DNA from 2 places in the Brevibacillus sp. M2.1A genome. Region 1 is predicted to be linked to the other one. Evidence: riboswitches for the same ligand, from Rfam matches in the RefSeq annotation. Region 1 holds a riboswitch; the other holds the start of a gene.

Region 1 (5,936 bases):
TCTCGAACATGGACAGGGCTGTATTATCGTCCTCGATCATCGCAAACTCAATGCGATCGAGCTTTACTACGTCTTTATCCCAGTAGTGCTCATTCTTTTCAAGCACGATCTTGCTCTTGTGCTCCCACGCTGTCATCTTAAATGGACCGTTGCTTACGTGCGTCGCCGCTTCGTTTGCCCATTTCGGATTGGCCTCCACTACTTTTTTGTTAACCGGGTAGTATGTGTAGAAAGCCGTCAGCTCCAGAAAGTAAGGCGTTGGATTCTCCAGCGTGACTTCCAGTGTTTTGTCATCGAGAGCCTTTGCACCGAGTTCGTCGGGTTTCATCTTGCCTTCGTGAATCAGCTTCGCATTTTTAATGTAGTACAGCTGATAGGCATACTCGGCACCAAATGTCTTGCCGAGTGCACGCTTCCATGCATACACGAAGTCATGGGCAGTGACTGGATCTCCATTGCTCCACTTGGAGTCGCGAAGCGTGAACGTATACACCAGTTTGTCATCCGAGAGCTTCACATCGGATGCTACTGAGTTCACTGGCTTAGCATTTGCATCGAAACGCGTCAAGCCATCAAAAGTAGCACGGATGATCGCTCCCGAAGTGGCATCCTTCGCAAGACCGGGGTCCGCTGTCGAAGGCTCACTCACAATGTTCGCCCGAAATACCTGCGGCCTTGCATTTGCAGGCTTTTCAGCTGATGCTGCGGTTCCCTCAGCCGGAGGGGTTGTCGTTGATGGCTGCGTACTCGTCGAACATCCAGCTAACATGCTTCCGGCGACCAGCATCGCGCCAAGAAACAACTTGAGATTTCTATTCATCAGAAAATTCCCCCTTATCTATATTTTCCCACTTCAAACACAATATACTCGACGGGAAATAAGTTGAAAACGGGGACGAGATATATTTAACTAAATTTTATAAAAATTCACTATATTATTAATAAAAATGAAACCCAACCAGCTTTGGAGGCCAGTTGGGTTTCTTTGATTGATCAATTATTTCTTCATTAGAACGCTGGAATAATCGCGCCTTTGTATTCATCTTCAATGAACTTTTTCACTTCAGGTGAGTTCAGTTCTTTTGCCAGCTTTTGAATGGCTTCGGAATCCTTGTTGTCAGGACGAGCTACCAAGAAGTTTGCGTATGGAGAATCTTTATCTTCAATAAACAGAGCGTCTTTCGTTGGAACAAGCTTTGCTTCCAGCGCGTAGTTCGTATTGATCAACGCCAGATCTACTTCTTCCAGAACGCGCGGCAGCATTGCTGCTTCTACTTCTTTGAATTTCAGGTTTTTCTTGTTCTCAACAACGTCTTTCACTGTACCGCTGATGCCAGCGCCTTCTTTCAGTTTGATCACGCCGTTTTTCTCCAAGAGTGCGAGTGCGCGACCGCTGTTTGTTGGGTCGTTTGGCAGCGCGATTGTTGCGCCATCAGCTAATTCGTCAACAGATTTTATTTTTTTGCTGTAAGCTCCGAATGGCTCAATGTGTACAGGCACTACTGGCACCAGGTTCATGTTTTGTCCTTTATTGAAATCTTCCAAGTAAGGCTTGTGCTGGAAGAAGTTTGCGTCGAGTTGTTTTTCGTTCACTTGAACGTTAGGCTGTACGTAATCAGTGAACTCTTGGACTTCCAGGTTCACGCCTTGTTCTTTCAGTTTTGGTTGAATAAATTTCAAGATTGCTGCATGTGGAACGGGAGAAGCGCCTACCTTCAATGTTACTTCCTTTTGTCCGCCTTGTGCGCCGCCTTCAGCTGGAGCAGGTGCTGTTTCCGTTTTGCCTCCGCAAGCTGCCAAAGAAAATGCCAATACAGTAGAAAGTACAGATACGACTAGCTTTTTCATGAATGATTTCCCCCTTGCATGTATTTCATCTTATTTTTTGAAAATCTATATGGAAAGATCCTATTTGCGGCTGAATTTCAGAACCAGACGGTCCCCCAGCGATTGTAAGATCTGTACCATCACCAGCAAAATAACAACAGTCACAATCATGACATCGGTTTGGAAACGCTGATAACCGTATCGGATCGCCAAGTCACCCAAACCACCGCCGCCAATTACCCCAGACATTGCCGTGTAGGAGACCAGTGTTACCGTCGTGATCGTAATACCTGCGATCAGACCTGACCTAGACTCTGGCAAAAGGACATTCCAGACGATCTGCCAATTGGAAGCACCCATAGATTGTGCGGCCTCGATCACGCCTTTATCAATCTCACGCAGAGAGGTTTCCACCAAACGTGCGAAAAATGGAGCGGCCCCAAACACGAGCGGCGGAATGGCACCCAGTACACCGAGTGAGGTTCCTACGAGCATTTTCGTCACAGGAATCAGCAAGATCATCAAAATGATAAATGGTACCGAGCGCAATACGTTGACAACGAATGATGCGATCGTATAAAAAGTGCGGTTTTGCAAAAGCTGTCCGCGAGAAGTCAAAAACAGAATGATGCCCAACGGCAAACCAATCAGGACGGTAAACAGGGTGGAAAAGCCAAGCATCGTGAGCGTGTCCATCGTACCTTCGCCGATTTCAGCCCAATCCACATTTTCGAATGTCCAGTCCATTTATATCACCTCTACTTCCAAGCCACGTTGGCGCAGCGTCTCGATGGTCTTTTGATTCTGTGCGACATCGCCTTCCAGCTCGATCACCAACTGACCATACGGCGTATCTTTCATGCGGGAGATTGTTCCCTGCAAAATACTGAACACCGTACCGGTCTCTTGCATCGTTTGGAACAGGATCGGCTGGTACGTTTTTTCTCCGAGGAAGGTGACACGAGCAATCGTGCGGTTCCCCGAGGCTTTTTCGTGCTCGACTGCTTCGCGCAGCTCTGTAGAATCTGCTACTTGTTCCACGAATTCTTGTGTTGTTGGATGCTTCGGACGAAGGAATACATCCAGTACGTTACCCGACTCGACGATCTTTCCTCCATCAATCACGCCGACACGATCACAAATAGAGCGAATGACGTGCATCTCGTGAGTAATCAACACTATGGTCAAGCCCAGCTTGCGGTTGATGTCCAAGAGCAGTCCCAGAATGGAGTTCGTCGTCTGCGGATCGAGAGCCGATGTAGCTTCGTCACAGAGCAGCACTTTTGGATCATTCGCGAGCGCACGGGCGATCCCGACACGCTGCTTCTGTCCGCCAGACAGCTGGGACGGATATTTGTCCTTATGTGCCTCCAAGCCCACCAGCTTCAGCAGTTCGTTTACTTTCTTATCAATCTCTGCCTTTGGACGCTTTGCCAGCTTGAGCGGAAAAGCGACATTTTCGCCGACTGTCGAAGAAGACAGCAAGTTGAAGTGCTGAAAAATCATGCCGATTGAGCGGCGCTTTTCTTGCAGCTTCCCTTCATCCAGCTTTGTCAAATCGACGCCGTCCACAATAACTTCCCCTGAAGTTGGGCGCTCTAGCAAATTGATGCATCGGATCAATGTACTTTTCCCGGCACCCGAATGTCCAATGATCCCGTAAATTTCGCCTTGCTCTATGGAAAGGTCGATCCCCGTTAACGCTGGGATGGTTTTACCTTGAACTTGATAGCTTTTATGCAAATGACGCAGTTGGATCAACGCATCCACCTCCCGACCATAATCTTGATAAAAATATGAAAACCCCTTTTTCATAAACGAAAAAGGGGCTGCAACGCAATGTATACGTTCGCATCCACCCTTCTCATCTACACAAGATCCAAACAATCCTGTAGGAATTGGCACCGCGACGTTCATTCGAAAATGAACCGGCTGCCGGGCTTCATAGGGCCTGTCCCTCCGCCTCTCTTGATAAGAAAGATATCTACGTATATTATGTTCGTTTTTTCTATTTCTTGATGATACAAAACGGATTATATCCTTTTTGAAAATATCACGTCAATAGTAATAGCAGGAAAAAGTTTTTTAATCCATGACGCCGTTGCGTATTATGGTCGACTTTACGTGAAAGTGAAATGTCGCATCTTTGAACATCTTTCTCCATTCGGCCTGCGTCATATTTGCCTTCCCTCTTCTATTTGAACGATACACGATCCCGAACCCAGCTGGATCGACATTGAGGTCCTGCAATTTGTGGACTACTTTCTGCAGTTCTTTTCCGAGCTCTTCTTCCAGTGCATGTTCCATGATTTTCATCAACCTTGCATTCTCTAGCTTCAGCGGGAGGGTTAATTCCAAAATCCGCGCATTTAATCGGATGTAAATATCAAAGATCGGGGGAGATACTTGGGTCAGCTCGATTTTTGAATGGCTGGAAATCGTATCAAAGACAAGCTGCACACGATCATTTTTACTTCCGTGATTCTTGTGCACCTCGCCAAAAATATGAGCAGGGACAGAAGTATCGTAGCTCCCAATCCTGAATTTGCCATGCATGAGCTTGATTAAAAAGGCTTCCTTTGGTGTGATCCACCCTACATAACGCTCCCCTTGAAATAATGCGATACCCTTGATTTGCAGCTCATTTCCCTTTTTTGCAATAAACGGCATGATCGGGTCGATTCCTTTGTCATAATAAGCTCGAAAAAACTCATGCATGGTGGAAGACGGAATTTTTTCCCCTTCAATATTTTGCTCAATCATACGGTATAGATAGATTCCGATATTCCCTGCTTCAGAATAGGGATACGTTAACATATCATATGTTTCGCCTTCGAAAAGGCAAAGATAAACCCTGCTGGAAATAGAGGAATCCCGATACAACGTGTCAACGATACTGCCAAGTCCACGCTTTGCCAATTTTTCACTGTAGAGTGCGACACGTATTTGCCCACCCAATACTCTTTTATCTGATTGTAAATTGATCCGATCCCGAATTCCCTTGCTGGTTTCACCGGTGGCTGAAAAAACTTGTATCTTTTCTTTCGCCTCCGGATTAATGGAGGGCATGATTGCTGTCCCCCGAATGTTTCCATCCTTTAACAGATCATAGCCGACAGACGTGGCAAGTCCTGTCTCATCAAAAATTTGCCGATCTGAACAGCCTGCCAGAACAAGGACACATGAACACCACAAGGCAAAAAGACGCTTGGGCAGCATCAGGCACTCTCTCCTTTGCTGGTTGGTTTCGCCCTTTGCTTTCGTTGCTTCAGCCAGACCATCAGGTACAAAAAATAGGGGTACACGTATATAATGTACAGGGTTATATGCGAGTAAATATTCGTCATCCGACTCATCTCCTGCCTGGAAAGCAGCGACAAGGAGGCTACATAAATCACGGGTATAATCCAATACAACGAATGACGTAGATTGAATCCGAACAAGCGCTTGAGACCTCGGGCAGAAGCCCACAAATACAGCATGATATTCGGCAAGATCACGAGAAGCCATAACGAAATGACAACCAGCTCAAACCTTTCCAGAATAGGGAGGTACACCATCTTTTGCATATTGAGTGTCGCCCAGATCGTTCTCATGAGCTGGCCCTGACTAAAAAAGACCAGCGCCACAATCATAACTAGCAAATAGATCAGATACGTCACCAGCACCCCCAACTGTACACTTTTTTGTACCCTCTCTTTATTTTGTACATATGGATAGGCAACGTAGAGGATCTCAAAGCCGGCACTGGTCAAAGACATGGCAATCATTCCATTGAAAAGGTTCTCCAGGCTGGTGTCCATGATGGGAAACAAATATTCCCACCTGGCAAATTTCAAGGGGAAATATAACTCAAATATCATCCATATCGTGACCATAAAGGAGAACAATGCATAGCCTGCGATGACTCTTATCCCCCCTACGACTGTGTAAAACGCTAGAAACAGGATGATTCCTGACAGAACCCACGTCGGTAAATTCGGAAACATCCAGGTTTGGACAACTTCAATGTAGGTGCGTAAAATGACTCCAGCCGACACAAAAAAATAGGTCAAATAAATGATGCTAATGCCTGTTCCCAGCCACTTTCCAAACACATCTTCCTGAAT
Region 2 (5,936 bases), 760 kb from region 1:
CATGAACAGCGTCAAAAACAGCACACCCGGCAACAGCAATAAATAAAGACCCGTTTTTCTCATCTGATTAACTCCTGTTCACGGTATCGTCAGGCTTTCAATGCGCCGAGAAAACGCGCAAAGAACGCATCTGCATCTACGTCCAGACAGACGTTTATGTTCGGTTCTTTTTTCAGGCGGTTTTGAAAGTCGCAAACCGTTTGCCCATCACACAGCTCACTTCTCGTTTCGATATCTACATATAACTTCTGCGTCTTCACCAGCTTCGGATCGAGTGCGACTGCGACAGCCAATGGATCATGCATGGCGCACGCATAAATGCCATTTCGTTGAAAATAACGATGGAGGTAATCAGACGTACTCTGTCTCACGTACTCGCCCATCGGTGTATCTCCCAGCTCACGAATGTGCTCCTCGTTCAGCAGCACTCTTCGCGTCACATCCAGTCCAACCATCGTCAATTGCGGGAATCCGGCATGAAATACGACCTTCGCTGCCTCTGGATCGACGTACATGTTGTACTCCGCAACTGGCGTCACATTGCCATGCTCGCGGACAACCCCACCCATGAAAATGACTTCCTTGACGTGTTGAACAAGCTCCGGGCATTTTTTCACCGCCAAAGCCAAATTGGTCAGCGGCCCCGTCATGATGAGCGTAATCTCGCCGGATTGAGCAAGTACGTTTTCCACGATGAAATCAGGGCCAAAGCCAGCTGTCGGTTCCTTGTAAATCGGAACTCCGGCAAGGGCTCCTCCCAAACCATCCTCACCATGTACGGCATGCTCGAAAAACAACGGTCGCAGCAGCGGTTCAGATGCTCCACAGACAACAGGGATTTGCTCGCCGACTTGCAAGAAATCGAGAATTTTGCACGTGTTTTCTGTTGCTTTTCGCAACGACACGTTGCCATTCACCGTAGTAATGCCAATCAGATCGAATTGCTCGCTCTTCACAGCGAGAATAATGCCAAGCGCATCATCAATGCCCGTATCCACGTCAAGAATGATCTTTTGCACGAATGGTCCTCCTCACGTTCATTCCTCATAAGAAAACTTCTATCTAAGCCAATTCAACGTGGAGCGACCGCGTTTTAGCGGAATGTTTACATGCGCTCCAGAATTTATTTTATAAATTCCTATACGTTGAAAAACGAGGGTATATCCGATATTGTCTATACCCTCGCCCTTTGTTTTTCTATCGTTCGTTATTGCGTGATTTCACGATTCCAACGGTCAATCCATGCTTTGGAGTGCTCGTTCACGAATTTCATATCCAGCATTTTCAGCTTGCTTACGGTTGCTTCCCCGTACGTTACGCCTTTTGCTTCTTCTTCTGTCAGTTGAACCGTTTTGTTTACAGGAGAATCGATTTTTGCCTTTGCTGTTTTCTCCTGAACTTCCTTGCTCAGCTGGTAGTTGATGAAGTCTTCTGCGAGTGCTTTGTTTTTCGAGCCTTTTACGATGTTAACCGTATTCATGACTGCATATCCGCCGCTTGCAGGTTGTACGAAAACAGCTTCTGGAACAGCGGCTTTGATGTCTTTGAAGTACATTTCCATAATAGGTCCTACGCCGATTTCTTCTTGTCCAAACATGTTCACGTATTCGGAAGTCTTATCGTAGAACTTCACGACACTTTTGTTGACTTCTTTCATTTTCGCGAAGGCTTGATCCTCGTTGAATTCCTTGCTGCCCGCGACCGCAGAAGCACTGTCGAGAACCATCGGGCCTGTCGTGGAAGTAATGCTTGGCAGTGTCAGCTTGCCTGTCAGCTCAGGGTTCCACAGATCTTTCCAATCTTTGATTTCGGTTTTTACGAGCTTTGGATTGTAGGCAATCCCGAATTGGCCAATCGTGTAAGCTGGACCGTATTCCTCGCCCAGTGGTGCTTTGGCGATGTCGTAGATTTGATCCAGGTTCGGGATTCGGCTGCGGTCGATTTTTTCAAATGCGCCACTCTCAATCCCTTGCTGTGCATAGTAGTCAGAGAGGTAGATCAAGTCTACATCGGAGCTTCCTTGGCGAATTTTGTTCAGACGCTCTGCGTTGTTCCCGATTTCCAGTACGATTTTCACGTTATGTTCTTTTTCAAACGGCTCATATACTTCTTTGCGGAAAAAGTCTTCGGAGAAGCCCCATGTGGAGATGACCAGCTTTTGTGGCTCGCCCTTGGCTTCACCGCCAGCTCCTCCCGCTTGTGGTTGATCATTGCTGCCACAGCCAGCGAGAGCCAGTGACATCATAGAGAAAGACAGGATTCCAGCAAGTAATTTTTTCATCGTAATTCTCCTCCAGTTGGGTTCAATTGATGACAAAATATGGTGATACAATAAAAAGAAAAGTACCCTTGATTAGAACGTATCATTCTAAACAAGAGCACTTTTCTTCGTAAACAAAGAGAAGTGACACCCGTTTTACGCAAAGTCTACGGTCTCCCCTTAAGATAGATCAAAAGAGAAAATCCGAACGATTGCGTCAGGTATTCAGTTCTGATTCAGCTAAAATAACATTCGTGATCGCCCACTGCGTAGGCGCATCATAGTCCCTCAGCACGGCTTCCAACGGCAACCCCATCTCTTCTTCCAGTCGTTCTCTCAGTTTCTTCTTATAAAGAAGGGACATGCGAAAATCGACTTCGAGCTTGAGGGCCGGCGCTTCTCCTTCCAACGCTTGTGAGCGCGGAGAGCGACGATGCTTGGCTTGGAACGTAATCATCTGGTTTTCAATCGTGACTCGGAGCAAAGTCGTTCCAAATCCGAACAACTCTTTTGCTATCTCATTATAGATGGCAGACAGCTTTTTTCTGGTTTCATTGGAGTCCACGAGAGTCATGTCATCACCTGCGATAGCTGGCATAGAGTTCATTCGCTCTCATTATACAAATGATTTTTCGATTCTTCAATAGAATATTCGTATTTAGATCAATTTCATATAATTGCGTGAATTGCTCTGCCGCGATTTACCGGACAGGGGACTATGCGATACCTTCTGCCCCTCCCCCCTTTCAGGGTGGGCAGTTCTCTCGTGGTCTGTCAGAAAATTAAATTTCAGATTTTTCTATCCCCACTTGGAGGCGAGTACAACGCCAAAAAACATCTCGATTCACCATAAACAGTGAACCGAGATGTTTTTTCGTTTTTGGTATTTTGTTATGTGTTACAGCTCATTCTGGTGTTGTGCTATTTTTACTGCAACTTTACCTTCCATGTTCTCATCTGACGAAAGCGAAACTGTATGCGAACCAGTTCCCCATGGCGAGCTACTTATTTCAATTTTTTGATTACCATAAGGTGGTACTCTAAAGAACATTTTCTGACTACCGGATGAATCAGTAACGGACACTTTGATCTCGTAGGTTCCACTATTATATACCCACACTTTAACCCAACCATAGCCCTCTGGAATATTAAAATTTTTGGAATCCGTTTTGGCATTCTTAATTGGCACGTCATCAATCGGTCTTTCAGATCCCATAGGTTCCAATAACTTCAAATAAGATTTTGCGGAATTATCCTGATATTTAACCTGATTAACCTTAACGTTACTCTCCGGATATTTTTCTTTTACAACTGCATCATGTGATGATGCCATAGCACTAGATCCAATAGATAGACTGCTAAGTAAAAGAGCTGCTGCAATTGTACCTTTAACAGATCTTTTCATAATAATCCTCCATTACTAGTAATTTGGAATTATCTTCCTATTAAGTATGTTACATGGTAATAAATGGAAAATCAAGAATTTATATGGAAAATATTTGAAAAACAATAGACTCTCATCCCGCCCGATTGGTGGTTGTACAGGAGTAATGCGAAAGGAAGGTAGAATCACCACATTTTTCGCAAATATCGCATTCATTTGAAAAAAACTTTGACATCCATGTTGGTGCAAGATATAATCCAACTATTCGAATAAGGATTAGCGATTTTATCTTTCGTTAAAATTTCATAGCACATTCTCTTATGAAGAGAGGTTGAGGGACTGGCCCTATGACACCTCGGCAACCTATCGCAAACGATATGGTGCCAAATCCAGCGGAATTTATTCCGACAGATAAGAGAGGTATTGTTGCAGTGTGTTTACATACTCGCAGTTTTCGCCTCTTCTGTCGGAAGAGGCTTTTTTCGTTTCCATCTTACATCCAGAGAAAAGGGGTATTTTCATGAAAAAGACTGGTCTACTGCTCACTACACTGCTGCTCGCTGCATCGCTCGTAACGGCTTGCGGTGGTAAACAAGAAGCTGCGCCTGCTAACGGTGGCACTGCTGCTGAACAAACCTCACTCAAGGTCGGCGTCACTGGCGGCCCGCACGAAGAGATTCTCAACAAAGTAAAAGAAGTCGCCAAAGGCAAAGGACTCGACGTCGAAGTCGTCGTTTTCAACGATTACGTACAGCCGAACCAAGCTCTCGATAAAGGAAATCTCGATGTAAACAGCTTCCAAACCATTCCGTTCTTGGCGAAGTTCAATCAGGATCACAAAACAAAGATCGTCGAGGTCGGAAAAACCGTGACGTATCCAATGGGTCTTTACTCCACCAAGCATAAAAAAGTCGAGGATATCCCGGCAGGCGGTGTTGTCGGCATTCAAAACGACCCGACCAACCGAGCACGCGCCTTGCTGCTCTATCAGGCAGCTGGCTTGATTAAGCTCAAGGATGGCGTGGGTGACAACGCAACACCATTGGACATCGTGGAAAATCCGAAAAATTTGCAATTCAAAGAGCTGGAGGCTGCTTTCCTGGCACGCTCGCTGAGCAACGTAGAGGTTGCTTCGATTAATACGAATTTCGCAATGGAAGCTGGCTACTCTCCGAAAAAAGACGCGATCTTCGCTGAGAAGGCTGACTCTCCGTACGTGAACATCTTGGCAGTCAACGAAACCAACAAAGACAACCCTGCCGTCAAAAAGCTGGTGGACATCTACCGCTCGGAAGAAGTGAAAAAATTCATCGACGAGCGTTTTGAAGGAGCTGTACTGCCGTCCTGGTAAGATCGACGCCAGGAACATCAAGAACCCACAAGGAGAACTCGTTATGATACAGCTAACCGATATTCATAAGTCGTATCAAGTAGGAAACAAGCAGGTAAAAGCATTGAAGGGCGTATCCCTGCAGGTGGAAAAAGGGCAAATCTACGGGGTGATCGGCTTTAGCGGAGCGGGGAAAAGCACCCTGCTCCGTACCATCAACCTGTTGGAGAAGCCAACTAGCGGTTCTGTGATCGTCAATGGCCAGAACATGCTGACCCTCAAGGAAAAAGAGCTGCGGCAAGCTCGCAAAAAGATCGGGATTATTTTTCAACACTTCAACCTGCTCTCTTCCTATAATGTCTTTGACAATGTGGCGGAAATCTTGCGGATGAATCGCGTCCCCAAAGATGTCATTAAGCGCAAGGTAGAAGACCTTCTCGGCTTGGTTGGCTTGTCTGATAAAGCAAACGCTTATCCTTCTCAGCTATCCGGTGGACAAAAGCAACGGGTGGGCATCGCTCGTGCGCTTGCGACTGATCCGGAAATCCTGCTCTGCGACGAAGCGACTTCCGCTCTCGACCCGCAGACGACCGAATCGATTCTCGAGCTGTTGCTCGACATCAATCGAAAGTTTAACCTGACTATCGTGCTGATTACACATGAAATGCAGGTCATCAAAAAAATCTGCGACCAGGTAGCTATCATGGAAAACGGTGTCGTCATCGAGCAAGGCTCTGTTCTGGATGTGTTCAGCAATCCGCAAGAGCAAACGACCCGCAATTTTATCAAAACGGTTTTTGACGATCAGGTACCACAGGAGATTTTGTCCAAGATAAAAGAAACCGGACCTGTTTCCAAAATTGTTCGCGTTGCCTTTCGCGGAGATGCCGCTCTCGATCCAGTTCTAGGCACCTTGTCCGCACGCTTTCCGATTAGCACCAATCTGTTGTACGGCTCGATTA

Evidence for each region. Region 1 has a riboswitch for S-adenosylmethionine ahead of HP567_RS05240 (methionine ABC transporter ATP-binding protein). Riboswitches for the same ligand answer to the same signal wherever they lie in the genome.
Region 2: another riboswitch for S-adenosylmethionine. It lies ahead of HP567_RS01340 (MetQ/NlpA family ABC transporter substrate-binding protein); the one in region 1 lies ahead of HP567_RS05240 (methionine ABC transporter ATP-binding protein).

Annotation. Positions count from the first base shown of each region.
Region 1 is NZ_JABSUY020000001.1:1,058,818-1,064,753, reverse strand. It holds gene HP567_RS05255 (peptide ABC transporter substrate-binding protein) at 1-820, opposite strand, end outside; gene HP567_RS05250 (MetQ/NlpA family ABC transporter substrate-binding protein) at 1,009-1,848, opposite strand; gene HP567_RS05245 (methionine ABC transporter permease) at 1,909-2,574, opposite strand; gene HP567_RS05240 (methionine ABC transporter ATP-binding protein) at 2,575-3,588, opposite strand; SAM riboswitch class I at 3,689-3,805, opposite strand; gene HP567_RS05235 (Ger(x)C family spore germination protein) at 3,913-5,046, opposite strand; gene HP567_RS05230 (GerAB/ArcD/ProY family transporter) at 5,046-5,936, opposite strand, start outside.
Region 2 is NZ_JABSUY020000001.1:294,062-299,997, forward strand. It holds gene HP567_RS01315 (ABC transporter permease) at 1-63, opposite strand, end outside; gene HP567_RS01320 (nucleoside hydrolase) at 90-1,019, opposite strand; gene HP567_RS01325 (ABC transporter substrate-binding protein) at 1,208-2,281, opposite strand; gene HP567_RS01330 (Na-translocating system protein MpsC family protein) at 2,478-2,834, opposite strand; gene HP567_RS01335 (hypothetical protein) at 3,159-3,665, opposite strand; SAM riboswitch class I at 3,960-4,062, shown strand; gene HP567_RS01340 (MetQ/NlpA family ABC transporter substrate-binding protein) at 4,165-4,995, shown strand; gene HP567_RS01345 (methionine ABC transporter ATP-binding protein) at 5,039-5,936, shown strand, end outside.